DNA from 3 places in the Agrobacterium sp. DE0009 genome. Region 1 is predicted to be linked to each of the others. Evidence: predicted binding sites of a transcription regulator. Region 1 holds the regulator's gene; each other region holds the start of a gene.
The links. The regulator PhoB, encoded in region 1, activates phosphate uptake and scavenging genes when phosphate is short. The targets are predictions, from matches to a motif close to TGTCATNNANCTGTCAT.
Positions count from the first base shown of each region.

Region 2: FS804_RS23320 (DUF47 domain-containing protein) is a predicted target of PhoB. The motif match lies at 3,926-3,942, and genes of this name have one in related genera.
Region 3: FS804_RS11480 (YdcH family protein) is a predicted target of PhoB. The motif match lies at 2,615-2,631, and genes of this name have one in related genera.

Region 1 covers NZ_VEIU01000001.1:1,520,992-1,526,241, reverse strand. Annotated here, with positions in the region: gene pstA (phosphate ABC transporter permease PstA) at 1-928, shown strand, start outside; gene pstB (phosphate ABC transporter ATP-binding protein PstB) at 943-1,758, shown strand; gene phoU (phosphate signaling complex protein PhoU) at 1,884-2,579, shown strand; gene phoB (phosphate regulon transcriptional regulator PhoB) at 2,611-3,294, shown strand; gene FS804_RS07690 (GcrA family cell cycle regulator) at 3,473-4,006, opposite strand; gene FS804_RS07685 (aspartate aminotransferase family protein) at 4,438-5,250, shown strand, end outside.
Region 2 covers NZ_VEIU01000011.1:38,459-43,708, forward strand. Annotated here, with positions in the region: gene ligD (DNA ligase D) at 1-1,313, shown strand, start outside; gene FS804_RS23310 (Ku protein) at 1,353-2,144, opposite strand; gene FS804_RS23315 (inorganic phosphate transporter) at 2,233-3,237, opposite strand; gene FS804_RS23320 (DUF47 domain-containing protein) at 3,237-3,881, opposite strand; gene FS804_RS23325 (NUDIX hydrolase) at 3,995-4,537, shown strand; gene FS804_RS23330 (hydrogen peroxide-inducible genes activator) at 4,635-5,250, opposite strand, start outside.
Region 3 covers NZ_VEIU01000002.1:433,527-438,776, reverse strand. Annotated here, with positions in the region: gene FS804_RS11505 (tetratricopeptide repeat protein) at 1-279, opposite strand, end outside; gene ykgO (type B 50S ribosomal protein L36) at 380-505, opposite strand; gene FS804_RS11495 (5-(carboxyamino)imidazole ribonucleotide synthase) at 652-1,728, opposite strand; gene purE (5-(carboxyamino)imidazole ribonucleotide mutase) at 1,740-2,207, opposite strand; gene FS804_RS11485 (YdcH family protein) at 2,255-2,458, opposite strand; gene FS804_RS11480 (YdcH family protein) at 2,692-2,868, shown strand; gene FS804_RS11475 (sulfite exporter TauE/SafE family protein) at 2,968-3,732, opposite strand; gene FS804_RS11470 (thiamine phosphate synthase) at 3,837-4,490, shown strand; gene FS804_RS11465 (tetratricopeptide repeat protein) at 4,499-5,250, shown strand, end outside.

The DNA of each region.
Region 1 (5,250 bases):
CACGCAGTTGCGCGACATCGTCGTCGCCGATCCCGCCGTCATCGGCACCACGCGCACCGTCACGCTTCTGGCGTCGGGCGATGTCGACAGCGCCTTCAAGGGCCAGGTCGATATGAGTGCCGATGAAGCTAACAGGCGTATCTCCAACCAGCAGCTCGGGTGGATGAACCAGCTCGCCGAAAGCGGCCAGCTTGCCAAACACTTCAACACCGGCATTTTCGTCAACGGCAATTCGAGCCGTCCGGAAGCAGCTGGTGTCGGCGTGGCGCTGATCGGTTCCTTCTACATGATGATGATCGTGCTGGTGCTGTCGCTGCCGATCGGCGTCGCGGCCTCGATCTATCTCGAAGAGTTCGCCCCGAAGAACCGTCTGACCGACCTCATCGAGGTAAACATCAACAATCTCGCGGCTGTGCCCTCCATTGTTTACGGTCTGCTTGGTCTCTCCGTCTTCATCAACTTCATGGGCTTTCCGCGCTCGGCTTCGCTAGTCGGCGGGCTTGTGCTCACGCTGATGACGCTGCCGACCATTATCATCGCGACCCGCGCCGCCCTGAAAGCCGTGCCGCCCTCGATCCGTGCAGCGGCGCTCGGTCTCGGTGCCTCCAAGATGCAGACGATCTTCCACCACGTGCTGCCGCTTGCCATGCCCGGCATCCTGACCGGCACGATCATCGGCCTGGCGCATGCGCTGGGCGAAACGGCGCCGCTGCTCCTCATCGGCATGGTGGCATTCGTCGCGAACTATCCGACAACGCCGATGGATCCGTCCACGGCCCTGCCGGTGCAGATTTACATGTGGGCGAATGAGGCAGAGCGCGCCTTTGTCGAACGGACATCCGGCGCTATCATCATCCTGCTTTTGTTCCTCATCGTCATGAATGTGGGCGCAATCCTGTTGCGTCGCCGCTTCGAACGGCGCTGGTAAAGGGAGATTGAGCAATGAACATGTTGTCGGAAGCAGCAGTTGAAAAGGCGCTGGACAAGAAAATGAATGAAGTCTCATACAAGATGATCGGTAAGGACGTATCGGTTTATTACGGCGAAAAGCGCGCGCTTTACGATGTGAACCTCAACGTCCGGGAAAACACCGTGACCGCGCTGATCGGCCCCTCGGGCTGCGGCAAATCCACGTTCCTGCGCACCCTGAACCGTATGAACGACACGATCGACGGCTGCCGCGTCACCGGCAAGATCACGCTTGATACCGACGATATCTACGACCAGGCGATCGATGTGGTGGAACTGCGCGCCCGCGTCGGTATGGTGTTCCAGAAGCCGAACCCCTTCCCGAAGTCGATCTACGAAAACATTTCCTACGGCCCGCGGATCCACGGGCTCGCCCGCAACAAGGCGGATATGGACCAGATCGTTGAGCAGAGCCTCCAGCGAGCCGGTCTCTGGAACGAGGTGAAGGACCGTTTGCATGAGTCCGGCACGGGCCTTTCCGGCGGTCAGCAGCAGCGCCTTTGCATCGCCCGTGCGATCGCCGTCAGCCCGGAAGTGATCCTGATGGACGAGCCCTGCTCGGCGCTGGACCCGATTGCCACCGCGAAGGTCGAGGAACTGATCCACGAGCTGCGGACAAACTACACCATCGTCATCGTCACGCACTCCATGCAGCAGGCGGCGCGTGTTTCCCAGCGCACGGCCATGTTCCACCTTGGTCATCTTGTTGAGGAAAACGAAACCGACAAGATGTTCACCAATCCGGATGATCAGCGCACGCAGGATTACATCATGGGCCGCTTCGGCTGATACAGGCCGGCGCTTCAAAGAAACCGAACAAGACTGGTGCCGCTGCCGTGTCCCGCTCCGGGCACGGCCTGCAGGCCAAGCCGGAGGACTAGACCGTGAACCAGACAACGACCCATTCGCATATCATGTCCGCCTATGATGAGGAGTTGAAATTCCTCACACGCCGTATTTCGGAAATGGGTGGCCTTGCCGAACAGATGTGTGCCGACGCCGTGCGGGCGCTCGTGAACTCGGATGCCGCGCTGGCGCAGAAAGTCATTTCTGACGACACCATCCTCGATCACGCCGAGCGTGAGATCGGCGACAAGGCAATCGTCACCATCGCCAAGCGCCAGCCGATGGCGGCAGACCTTCGTGAAATCATCGGCACGCTGCGTATTGCAGCCGATCTCGAGCGTGTGGGCGATCTTGGCAAGAACACGGCCAAGCGCGTGATTGCGGTTGCCGGCACCGGCGTGCCGCGCAAGCTTGCCCGTGGTCTCGAACACCTGTCGGAACTGGCGCTGGTGCAGCTCAAGGAAGTCCTCGACGTCTATTCGACCCGCTCCGCCGAGAAGGCCAATGCCATCCGCGAGCGCGATGAGGAAATCGATGCCATGTACACCTCGCTCTTCCGCGAGCTTCTGACCTACATGATGGAAGACCCGCGCAATATAACGACCTGCACGCATCTTCTGTTCTGCGCCAAGAACATCGAGCGCATCGGCGACCATGCCACCAATATCGCCGAGACAATCTATTACATGACCACCGGCAGCCAGCCGGAGGGCGAGCGTCCGAAGGACGACAGTTCCAACACGCTCGGTTCGGTGACCGAGTAAGAGACAGGCAAAGCCTTGCGGAGTTCAGCATATGGTGCCCAAGATTGCAGTTGTGGAAGATGAGGAAGCGCTCAGCGTCCTTCTTCGTTACAATCTCGAGGCTGAGGGATACGATGTCGACACGATACCCCGTGGTGACGAGGCGGAAATCAGGCTTCAGGAACGTACCCCCGATCTTCTCATTCTAGACTGGATGCTGCCTGGTGTGTCCGGTATCGAGCTTTGCCGTCGGCTCAGAATGCGGCCGGAAACGGAACGCCTGCCCATCATCATGCTGACGGCTCGCGGCGAGGAAAGCGAACGTGTTCGTGGCCTCGCAACGGGTGCGGACGATTATGTCGTCAAGCCGTTCTCCACGCCGGAACTCATGGCCCGCGTCAAGGCCATGCTCCGCCGGGCCCGCCCCGAGGTTCTGTCTTCGGTGCTGAAATGCGGGGATATCGAACTGGATCGCGAGACGCATCGCGTTCACCGCAAAAGCCGTGAAGTGCGTCTCGGTCCGACGGAGTTTCGCCTTCTGGAATTCCTGATGACCTCTCCGGGCAGGGTGTTCTCCCGTTCGCAATTGCTCGATGGTGTCTGGGGCCATGATATCTACGTCGATGAGCGTACCGTCGACGTGCATGTCGGACGCCTGCGTAAGGCGCTTAATTTTTCGCACATGCAGGATGTCATCCGCACGGTGCGCGGCGCCGGCTATTCCATGGAAGCCTGAGCGGACGCCATCCGACTGGCGCGTTCCATCAAGGTAATTTTCCGCGAAAACAAAAGGCCCGAAACCGGATTGGTGTCGGGCCTTTTGTTGTGGTTGATCCCGATCCGCTCTGGTTTTGGCACAAAAAAACGGGCCCGAAGGCCCGTAGTTTTTGAGTGTCGAATGCGTGCCGCAACACTCAAGCCTTACGGCGCTCGCTTACCGGCTGATAGGCGAGTTTCGCATGGAACTTGCAATAGGGCGAAGATTCCAGCGCTTCACAGCCGCAGAAATGGAAATCGTCTTTCAAGGGGTCGCCGACCGGCCATTTGCAGGTGCGCTCGGTCAGTTCCGTCAGCGTCAGACGACGGGAGATTGGCGTGACGACGTTTCTGGAAGGAACGTAATCGAGAACTTCCGCGGTCTCGATGCCGACCTCTTCCTGAAGGGCGGTCGCGGCGTTGGAACGCGTCAGGATCCGTGCCGGTGCAGCGTTGACGCGGCCAGCAAAATTCGCCGCGCGAGGGGCAGGGGCAGCAGTCCGCTTGGGCGCTGTGCGCGCCGAAGTGACAGGACCGCCAGCCTTGACGCGACCCGGCAGGTTGAGACGGTGGACCTTGCCAATGACGGCGTTGCGGCTGACGCCGCCCAGCTGCGCTGCTATCTGGCTGGCGCTAAGTCCCTCGGACCACAATTTCTTGAGCTTTTCGACCCGTTCGTCTGTCCAGTTCATGCCGCTTCTCCGCTTTTCGCGTGTATTTTTGGCAGAATCCCTCTCCGTCTCGCGGGTGTGCCGCGAGTGTGGTTTCTGCCTGATTTTTGGTGACTAGTTCCGCCGCATTGCAGTCTAGTAATTAGCGATTAACCTAGTGCCACGCAGACTCCGTGGCAAGAGTCGCGGGAATCATCTCGAATCGATTTTGCGGTTTTCCCCAACTTGCTGGCGAGTTGAGTCAGAAAGGCAACACCTTGGGTCTGGCGCCCAGCCACCTACTAGGGCTTGAGAACCCTAGGGAATACGGACTTTTGTTGACATCGGCAAGCGAAGTGACAATAGTGCCCCTGCCGCCGCGAGGCGGCATTTTTGATTTTCAGGCAAGGGATAACCCTAAGAGCCTATTGACAACCGTCTTACAGCGCATTTGCGCAAGGAGTGATACAGCCATGGCCGAAGCCGCCGCGCCATTGTTCGATACATTTGCAAGAGCCCCCCTGCGTTTTGAGCGAGGCGAGGGCGTCTGGCTGTACACGGAAAGCGGCGAGCGATATCTCGATTTTGCGGCTGGCGTGGCTGTGAATTCGCTGGGCCATGCCCATCCGCACCTTGTGGAGGCGATCAAGACGCAGGCCGAAAAGGTCTGGCACGTCTCCAACCTCTATGAAGTGCCGGGCCAGGAAAAGCTTGCCAAGCGTCTGACGGAAGCAACCTTCGCCGACAAGGTTTTCTTCACCAATTCCGGCGCGGAAGCGCTGGAATGCGCGATCAAGACCGCACGCCGTTACCATTATTCCAAGGGCCATCCTGAGAAGTTTCGCATCATCACCTTTGAAGGCGCCTTCCATGGCCGGACGCTGGCGACCATTGCCGCTGGTGGCCAGCAGAAATATCTCGAAGGTTTCGGCCCCAAGGTTGAAGGTTTCGATCAGGTTCCCTTCGGTGACGTCGATGCGCTGAAGGCCGCCATCACGGCCGAAACAGCAGCGCTGCTGATCGAGCCGATTCAGGGCGAGGGCGGCATCCGCGCGCCGGCGAAGGAATTCCTGCAACTGCTGCGCTCGCTCTGTGACGAGCATGGCATGCTGCTGATCTTCGATGAGGTTCAGACCGGCGTCGGACGTACGGGTAAGCTTTTCGCCTATGAGCACACCGGCGTCGCGCCCGATATCATGGCGGTTGCCAAGGGTATCGGCGGCGGGTTCCCGCTTGGCGCCTGCCTCGCAACGGCCGAAGCTGCTTCCGGCATGACGGCGGGTGTG
Region 2 (5,250 bases), on a different contig from region 1:
TCAAGACAAGCAAGTATGTGTCGGGCCGGAAGGGCGAGTGGGTAAAATCTAAATGCTCGATGCGGCAGGAATTCGTCATAGGCGGTTATACGGTTTCGTCCACGTCGGACCAGGCAATCGGGTCGCTCGCCCTTGGCGTCTATGAAAGTGGCAAATTGCGACATGTCGGTCGTGTCGGCACGGGTTACACGGTGGAAATGGCCGAGATGCTGTTCGGGCGGCTGAAGCCGCTTCAGCAAAAGGAGAGCCCCTTCGGCGAAAAGCTTACCGCGCTCGCCCGGCGCGATCTTCACTTTGTGAAGCCGGAACTGGTGGCCGAGGTGGAGTTTCGCGCTTGGTCAGGCGATGGAAATCTGCGTCACGCCTCATTCCGGGGCCTGCGCGAAGACAAGCCCGCAGGAGAAATCGAACGCGAGGAGAAAGCCGTGTCCGATACCAAGGCGCCGCAATCGTCGGTCAAGTTCACCCATCCGGACCGGCTTTATTGGCCGGATGACGGCGTAACGAAGGAGGGGCTCGCCGATTATTACGCGCAGGTCTGGCGGTATATCGCACCGTTTGTCGTCGACCGACCGCTGGCGCTGCTGCGTTGCCCAGAGGGTATCGGGGGCCAGCGCTTTTTCCAGAAACATGCCTGGCGTGGCATCAATAAAGCCATCGAGCAGATCAAGGACCCCAAGGATAAAGGCGGTGAACCTCTGATCCGCATCACTGATTTCGATGGCATGATGGCGCTCGTGCAATCGGCGGCGCTCGAAATCCATCCCTGGGGGGCGACAACTGCCAACTGGGAAAAACCCGATATGATCACCATGGACATCGACCCAGCCGAAGATGTCACGTGGGAAGAGGTGATCGCGGCGGCGCACGAGCTGAAGCGGCGTTTTGAGGAAGCGGGCTTGGCCGCCTTCGTCAAAACTTCCGGTGGGAAGGGCCTCCATGTCGTCGCACCTTTGAAGCCGCAGGCGGGCTGGGCGCCGGTCAAGGCCTTTGCCAAGGCAATGGCGGTGGAGATGTCGAAGGCCGAGCCGGATAAATATCTTGCCGTGGCCACGAAAGCGAAACGCAAGGGCCGCATTTTTATCGATTATCTCCGAAATGGCAGGGGCAATACGGCGGTGGCAGCCTATTCGACGCGGGCGCGCCCGGGCGCTGCGGTCTCGACGCCATTGGAATGGTCGGAACTGACCGCCGACATAGGGCCCGCCTATTTTACCGTCAACAACATCGGCGCGCGCCTGTCGAAGTTGAAGAAAGACCCCTGGGATGGCTTCTTCGCCGCTGCCGCACCGCTGCCAAAGAAAGGCCGCTAAGCGCTAATGACTGTCTCGCTATGCAGAGCCGGACAGACTTCAGCCTCGCTTTTCGGCGGCGATGCTTTTCTTCAGCGCATCCATGATGTTGATGACATTGCCGCCGGTCTTAGGCTTGCTGCTGCTCTTCTTTTTCGAGGAGGAGACCTCGTCGCCCTTTGACTTCAAAAGAGATTTGATCTTCTTCTGAATAGGGTCCTGCACGAGGGTGGGCTTCCAGCCGGTCACCTGTTTGCCGATGCGTTTTTCCATCGCCTGCAGCAATGGCTTTTCGATCTTCATCTTTGGTTCCAGCGCATCGATGCTGTCTCTGACCTCCTCGCCGTAATGCAGGGTCCAGAGGATAATGCCCTTTCCCGATGGCTCAAGGAGCACGGCTCTTTCACGGCGGTAAATAACGAGCCGTGCTATGCCGTAAACGTCGTTCGCCTTCATCGCTTCACGGATGACGCTGAAGGCTTCAGTGCCGATTTTATCTTCCGGGCGCAGAAAATGAGGTCGGTCGTACCATATCCAGTCGATCGATCCCTTGGGAACGAAGGTCTTGATATCGATGGTGCGGGTGCTTTCCAGCGCCACGGCGTCGATTTCGTCGTCTTCCAGCAAAACGTAATCGTCTTCGCCGCGGGGAAAACCCTTTACCTGGTTTTTGGCGGCGACCGGCTTGTGAGTGACGCTATCGACATAGCGGCTTTCGATGCGGTTGCCGGTTTTTCGGTTGAGAACGTGGAACCGAACCTTATTGCTTTCCGTCGTTGCCGGTGTCAGCGAAACCGATGCGGTGACCAGCGACAGTTTGAGATAACCCTTCCAGAAAACCTGCCGCGCCATGATGAAAATCCGCCTGTTTTTTGAACTCCCGGATCAAACAGCCTCGATAAGCTTTTGTTCCGGGAGCCCTTTCCAAGCTTGTCACATGTCAGCTGAAGAGCGAGGTCAGTCCGTAAACCGAAGCGGAGATCAGTGCCGCCGCTGGCATGGTGACCACCCAGGCGATAACGATATTGCCTGCTAGCCCCCAGCGCACCGCCGAGACACGGCGGGCCGCACCCACGCCGACGATCGCGCCGGTGATGGTGTGGGTGGTCGAAACAGGGATACCGAGCCATGTGGCGCCGAACAGGGTCAGCGCACCGCCGGTTTCGGCACAGAACCCCTGCATCGGGTTGAGCCGGGTGATCTTCGATCCCATCGTATGCACGATGCGCCAGCCGCCGAACAGTGTGCCAAGCGCCATGGCAGACTGGCAGGAAATCACCACCCAGAACGGGACATAGAAGCTTTCGCCAAGATGCCCCTGGCTGAAAAGCAGCACGGCGATGATGCCCATGGTTTTCTGGGCATCATTGCCGCCGTGGCCGAGTGAATAAAGCGAGGCGGAAATGAACTGCATCACGCGGAAGGTTCTGTCGACGGCAAACGGCGTTTGCCGCACGAAAAGCCATGACACGGCCAGTACGAGAATGAGCGCCAGAAAGAACCCGATGGCCGGCGACATGAAGATCGCGCCAACCGTCTTCAATAGGCCTGACCAGACGATGGAATTAAAGCCCACCTTGGCAAGGCCGGCCCCGACGAGGCCGCCGATCAAGGCATGCGACGAGCTGGACGGTATGCCGAAAACCCAGGTGACGATGTTCCAGACGATGGCGCCGATGAGGGCCGCAAAGATGACTTGCGGTGAGACAATGGCCGGATCGATGATGCCGGTGCCGAGGGTCTCTGCCACATGCAGGCCGAAGAAGAGAAAGGCGATGAAATTGAAGAACGCCGCCCACGCGACTGCATATTGCGGCCGCAGCACGCGCGTCGAAACGATGGTGGCGATGGAATTGGCGGCGTCGTGCAAGCCGTTCAGGAAATCGAAGAACAATGCGATGGCAATGAGGCCGACAAGCAGCGGCAAGGCGAGTGCGACATCCATCACACGTTCTCGATCACGATGCCGCTGATCTCATTGGCCACATCCTCGAACCGGTCGACCACCTTTTCGAGTTCGCCATAGATTTCGCTGCCGATCATGTAGGCCATCGCATTGCCGGTCGCACCATGGCGGCGGAAGAGATCCTTCAGCCCCTGATCATGGAGATCGTCGGAGCGGCCCTCGACCCGCGTCACCTCTTCGGCGATCGCCGACAGGCGTTGCGCATTCGCACCGACCTTGTTGAGAAGCGGGATTGCCTCCGCGATCAGTCCAGCTGCACGCACGATCTCATGGCCCATCTCTTTCATAAGCGGGTCGAACTCGCTCTGTTCGAAAAGCCTGATTGTCTTGACGGTCTTGTGCATCATGTCGATGGCATCATCCATCGACTGGATGAGGTCCTTGATGTCGCCACGATCGAATGGCGTGATGAAGCTGCGTCTGACGGCAAGAAGCACATCGCGGGTAATGTCATCAGCCTGATGTTCGAGCGCAACGATCAGCTCACAGTTCTTGTCGACGTCTGTCCCGCTCAGCAATTGGTCAAGGGCTTCAGCCGCTTTGATGACGGTTTCGGAATGTTTGCTGAACATGTCGAAGAAACGGTCCTCGCGCGGCATCAGCTTGCGAAAAATACTCATCATGCGAATTGGCCCTCAATGGCGCTATATTAGTTGTTGGGGGTGATTGTCATAAAACTGTCATAAATCCACGCGGGGCATTGATGCAACCCGGAAAATCAGCACTATCAACGGATATGAAATCATCAAAGAAGCGCCGCAAATCCCGACCGGCTCGTCCACTGACCTTACTCCAGCAACTGGCTGCGGTTCCCGAAAAGCTCTTCACCGGCGCTTTTCGGCAGCAATATGCCGCCTTGTGCTTCCGTTATGCCGCCGATGGCGAGGGCGTTGAGATTTTGCTGGTCACCTCCAGGACCAGCGGACGGTGGATCATTCCGCGTGGCTGGCCGATGAAACGCAAGAAGCCGCACCAGGCAGCAGCGATCGAAGCTTGGGAAGAGGCGGGCGTGCGCGGCCGCGTCAGGAAGGACGCCGTCGGCCGCTATACGTATCTGAAGATGCTCGATAACGGCGATGTCGTGCCCTGCATGGTGGATGTGTTTCAGATCGAAGTGACTGAGGCTGACGCCAGTTTCAAGGAACGCGGACAACGCGTCTCGGAATGGCTACGCCCCGATGAAGCGGCAAGGCGCGTCCGGGATATTGAACTGAAATCGCTGCTGGTCGATTTCCGCCCGAAAGGCAAGAGTAAACGAGAAAGCGGCGGAAAGCTGTAAGCCGCAAGCTGCCGTTCCACCTAGATCGTCAGCAGCCGAAAGAGGCGGATCAGAATCGCCTGTTGTCTCGGCTTTGTGTACCCCGCTCTGCCGAGCTTCATCGGGTAGGGACGGCTCCGCCCTGAACTTTCTGCAGACCACAGTCGCGAACGATCTCCGCAATATGGGAAAATTGCGCCGAAAGCGGATTGCTCCTGCGCCACACCATGCCGATTGTGCGTGATGGACGCGGCTCCGCCAGCCGGAACACCGATACGGAGGATTGCCGCGTCTCCATATCGACGGCCATCTGGGGAATGAGTGTCACGCCTATTCCGGCACCAACCATCTGAACAAGTGTCGAGAGCGAACTGCCTTCCATCAGCACCCGTGGCGGCGCGTTTGTCGTGCTGCAGAAAGAAAGGGCCTGGTTGCGGAAACAATGACCCTCCTCCAATAGCAAAAGCCGCATTTCGCCCAGCTTGTCAGCGCTCGGTACCGGCATTCCCTCGTCCTCGGAAGGACGCACCAAAATGAATTCTTCCGAAAACAGCGGAACCTCCTCGAGCGCCGGTTCCGAGACGGGCAGGGCAACGATCGCCATGTCGAGCCGGGCTTCGAGCAAGTCCTCAATAAGTTTCTGCGTCACGGCCTCACGCGGCCGAGCTTCCAAGTCCGGATAATGGCGGGTCAGCGTCTTGATGACCTGCGGCAACAGATAGGGCGCGACCGTC
Region 3 (5,250 bases), on a different contig from region 1:
TGCCCATTGCATCAGGAGATTGATCGTCGCGCTGCCAGAATCATTCCATTCGGCGGCGATCTGGTTGGCGATGCTGCGCGCCTTGACCGCATTTCGTTCTTTTTTCAGCGACGCGAAAAGCGTGTCGATGGTCTTTGCCGGAGATGGCGCCGATTCGGCAGTAGTGGCTGGTTTTCCGTCTGCCGCATGGGCAACAGCAGCCGTTCCCGCAAAGGCAAGGCTTGAGAGCAGAAAGCCCTGAGCAAGAATAACAGCGGTGCAAAAACGATTTGGGCGCATGGGTTAAAGCTTAACCCGGCTGCGCCCAATATCAAATGCAAACTTCTGAACTGTCAACAAAGTGATCCACGACATCGTCGCGAACCGCAGTCGCGGTCAATCAGCCCTGACGAGCCTTGAAGCGCGGGTTCTGCTTGTTGATGATGTAGACGCGGCCCTTGCGGCGAACCAGGCGGTTATCGCGATGACGGGCCTTAAGCGCTTTAAGCGAATTCTTGATCTTCATTTTACTGGTCCGCAGTTTTGCACGGTTTGGGCCGTGCTATTCAAACAATCAAAAGCGCGCAACGGGGCGCGCTCTTTTCGGTTGGCAGGCAGATACCTGTTTGAGCCCTGCCTGTCAACACTTGCCCGTGTCTTTGCCTTAAAAGACTAGGCTTTTCCTGTGTGCAGAAGCTGCGTCACATGGCCCATCTTGCGGCCTGGCCGTGCTTCTGTCTTGCCGTAGAGATGCACGAGACAGTCTTTTTTCGACAGCCATGTCGGCACGTCGTTGATGTCGTCGCCGATCAGGTTGGTCATGATGCAGTCGGAATGGCGTTCCGTGCTGCCGGGGTGAAGGCCCGACACGGCACGAATGTGCTGCTCGAACTGGGAGATCACACAGGCCGCCTCCGTCCAGTGGCCGGTATTATGGACGCGCGGCGCCATTTCATTGGCAACCAGCGAACCGTCAGGCAGCACAAAGAACTCAATGCCGATGACACCCACATAATCGAGCGCGGCAAGAAGCTTTTCCGCCGATTGAACGGCGAGAGCCTTCGCGGCATCCGACAGTGCCGCCGGAACGGTCGACGTGTGCAGGATGCCGTTCAGATGGATGTTCTCAGCCGGATCGTAACAGGTGACGGTGCCGTCCTGGAAACGGGCGGCGATCAAAGAGATTTCCCGCTCGAAGGCTACGAAGCTTTCCAGGATCAGCGGCACGCCGCCGAGCGCCGCAAAGGCGCCTGCGGCGTCTTCGCCGCCCCGGAAAAGACGCTGCCCCTTGCCGTCATAACCCATGCGGCGAGTCTTCAGCACGCCTTTTCCACCGAAGGCGGCCAAGGCTGCTTCCAGTTCTTCCTGGCTATCCACGGCGCGGAATTCGGCGGTGGGAATGCCGCAGTTGTTGAGGAAGCGCTTCTCCGTCAACCGATCCTGCGAGGCGCTGAGCGCTTTTGCAGGCGGGTGGACCGGCACGGAGAGGCTGAGTTTTTCGGCCGCTGTAACCGGGACATTTTCGAATTCGTAAGTGACGACATCGCAACGGCTTGCGAGTTCCGCAAGCGCCGTCGCGTCATCATATGCCGCAACGATCTGATCGTTGCAGACTTGCGCTGCCGGACAATCCGCCTGCGGCTCCAGCACGATGGTACGGTGGTTGAGACGTGCGGCGGCCATCGCCAGCATGCGGCCAAGTTGCCCGCCGCCGATGATGCCGATGGTGAGATTGGTGGTCTTTGCCATGGCGTCTGTCGTCACTGGGCGCTGTCCATGGGATATTCCGCGACGGCGGCCGATTGGCGCGCGCGCCAGGCATCCAGCCGGTCGGCCAGATCTTCATCGCTGAGCGCAAGCACTGCTGCGGCAAGAAGTGCGGAATTGATCGCGCCAGCTTTGCCGATGGCAAGTGTGCCTACGGGGATGCCGGCGGGCATCTGTACGATGGAATAGAGGCTGTCCTGACCGGACATGGTCTTGGACTGAACCGGAACACCAAAGACAGGCAGCGGGGTCATGGCTGCGGTCATGCCCGGCAGATGGGCGGCGCCGCCCGCACCCGCGATGATGACCTTGAAGCCTTCGTCCTTCGCGCCATTGGCGAAGTCATAAAGCCGGTCGGGCGTGCGGTGGGCGGAAATGATACGGGCTTCGTATTCTATGTCGAGCGCATCCAGCGTGTCGGCAGCGTTCTTCATGGTCTCCCAGTCGGACTGGCTGCCCATGATGATGGCGACGGGGGGCGTTTCTGCTGTCACGTAATCTCTCCGGCTCAGGCGATGATATCGGGAATGACCTGGTCTTCAAGCTGGGTCATCTTGTCCTTGACGGCCAGCTTTTTCTTCTTCATGCGCTGGATTCTCAGCGCATCGCAGCTGGTCTGGATCATCGCGTTGATCGCCGCGTCGTAATCCTCATGCTCCTGGCGCAGCCGCGCCAGCGTGAGCCTGATGTCCGCCTGGTCCTGATCGGGCATCTCGTCATCCCCATTTTATGCCGCCGGATCGGCTCCGGCGTGTCTCTGATCGTAAACGAGCCTCTATCATCAAATCGCGGTAACGGGAAGTTATCCCTTGCGACCAAATTGCCCACTTATTGCCTTCATTTCGCCTTCGACAAGCGGCGCGATCCGTGTCACATTGCCGTCGTAAACCTGAAACTCCAGCGATGGAGAGCTGGAGGTAGGTTCAAAAAGGAAGGACGTGCCGCATGACCATTCAGGCTCATATTGCATCGCTCGAAAAGAAACACGGTGCTCTGGAGGAGGAGCTCGAAAGTATTCTTGCTTCCCCGTCGTCTGACGATAAAGAGATCGCGGACCTTAAACGTCGAAAACTGCGCCTGAAGGATGAACTCCAGAGGCTCAAGGCCTCAACAAGGCATTAATTTTGCCGGACCACCGATCCTCGATGAACGAAGGGTCGGTGGTCTGAGCCTTCAAGCCCTGGCGGCCCAACCGGCTTCCAGGGCTTTTTATTGCGCGGTTTACAATGGCAGCCCGTCCCATAACAGCTTCAGCGCCGCAATCAGCGCCATGGAATACATCAGCGGGTAAAAGACCGACGGTTTCAGATATTTGACGACCCGTGCGCCGGCTAGCGTCGCCAGCATCGCAACCGGCAGCAGGCTCGCCGATGTCTTGAGGTTGGTGGCATCAAGTGCGCCGAGCGCAAAATAGGGAATGAGCTTGATTGCGTTCATGATGGCGAAGAAGCGCACGCTCATGCCGGTATAGGTCTTCGGGTCGAGCTTCAGCGGCAGCAAGTAAATCTGAAAGGGCGGTCCCCCCGCATGGGCCACGAAACTGGCATAGCCGGAGAGAGAGGACCAGAGTGTGGCAGCCGCAGGTCTTTGCGGCTTGGCAGGAATTTCCTGGCCATTGCGGCTTTTGAAGCTCTCATGGAAATACCGCAGCACGAACAGGATCGTGACCGAGGCGACGACGAGGCGCATGGCGTCGGCGGATACGAGGCTCGACGTCGCCCAGCCGAGCGCGATTCCGGCGATAGCGCCTGGGAGCATGATGAGCAGCGTTTCCCGGTGGTTATGATGCCGCCAGGCCCACAGCGCCACGAGATCCATGACGATCAGGATCGGCAGGAAGATTGCCGCTGCCTGCACGGGTGAAACGGCAAGCGCCATCAAAGGCACGCCCATGAGCGCCAATGCGCCGCCAAGACCTCCTTTGGAAAGGCCGACGAGGACGACTGCGGGAATGGCGACGAGATAAAAATGAAAATCGGTCAGCATGGATGGACGGTTGATCCTTTCGCCGGTCCGGTTTATCGGATTTGTCATATGAAAACGAGTGCAGATTGCGCAGCAAGCGTCTTCTGTCTGAAATGGACGAACCGATGACCCCAGTTGAAGATCGTTGCCGCCTTGTCCTCATCGTTCCGCAAATGGACGATGCGCAAAAGCAGGCGACCGCGGTGGAGGAGGCGTTGCGGGGCGGCGACGTCGCATCCGTTATCATTCCGCAATATGGTCTGGATGACGCTGCTTTCCAGAAACGTGCCGAACTGATCGTGCCCGTCGTGCAGAAGGCCGGTGCAGCAGCGCTTATCGCCGGCGATAGCCGTGTTGCCGGCCGGGTGAAGGCGGACGGGCTGCATGTTATCGGCAATGGCGAGGCGCTTGCGGAGGCCGTGGAAAAATTCACGCCGAAGTTGATCGTCGGCGGCGGCAATGCGGATGATCGTCACAAAGCGCTTGAGCAGGGCGAAGCCAACCCTGACTACGTGTTTTTCGGAAAGCTGGAGGGCGATATCAAGCCTGAGGCACACCCGAAAAATCTGGCGCTTGGCGAGTGGTGGGCGTCGATGATCGAAATTCCTGCCATTGTCATGGGCGGGACCGATCTGTCCACGGCTGTTGCCGTGGCAGAAACCGGTGTAGAGTTTGTGGCGATGCGCAGCGCCGTTTTTGACAATGCCGACGGTGCGGCCCAGGCGGTTTCCGAAATCAACGCCCTGCTTGACGAAAAAGCGCCACGGTTTGACGGTTGATACAGGCCATGATCATGCGCTCGCTTCCACGCTGCCTTTCCGTTTCGCTGCTGGCGCTCGCTTTCGGCGGGCCGGCGGGTGGCGTGTTTGCCCAGTCCGGGCCTCAGAGCGAAAGCAACGCGCTTTCCCGCCAGCTGGAAAATGAGGCGCAGCCGACCCGGCAGGGCCGGGTGCAATCCGAAGAACAGAAGGACCTGCAGCCCTCCGCGGGTGTGAATGTCTATCAGCGGATGGGCGCTGAGTTACCGGCACTGCCGCCAGAGAAGGAATTCAAGGGCCGGGTGGATGAGGCCTATGGCCATTTTCAGCGTGGCGAATATGTTCAGGCGCTCGACAAGGCGCTGACCCGCGCGCAGAGTGGCGACGCAGCCGCCCAGACACTGGTTGCCGAAATGATGTCGCGCGGCCTTGGCATCGCGCGCGACGAGAAAACCGCTGCCTTCTGGTACCAGCAGGCGGCAGAGGGCGGCGATCCCGTTGCCATGTTCAAATTTGCGCTGATCCTGATGGAGGGCAAGTTCGTCACGCGCGACAAGGCAAAGGCTGACGATTACATGCGGCGGGCGGCGGAAGCCGGCAACGCCTCTGCCCAGTTCAACTGGGGCCAGATTCTGGTTTCGGAAAATCCGGGCGCCAAGGGTCTGCTGATGGCCTTGCCGTTTTATGAAAAATCCGCCGAGCAGGGGATCGCAGACGCTCAATATGCGGTATCGCAGATCTACTGGTCAGTGAAAGACGTGCCTGCGGATAAGAAAGCCAA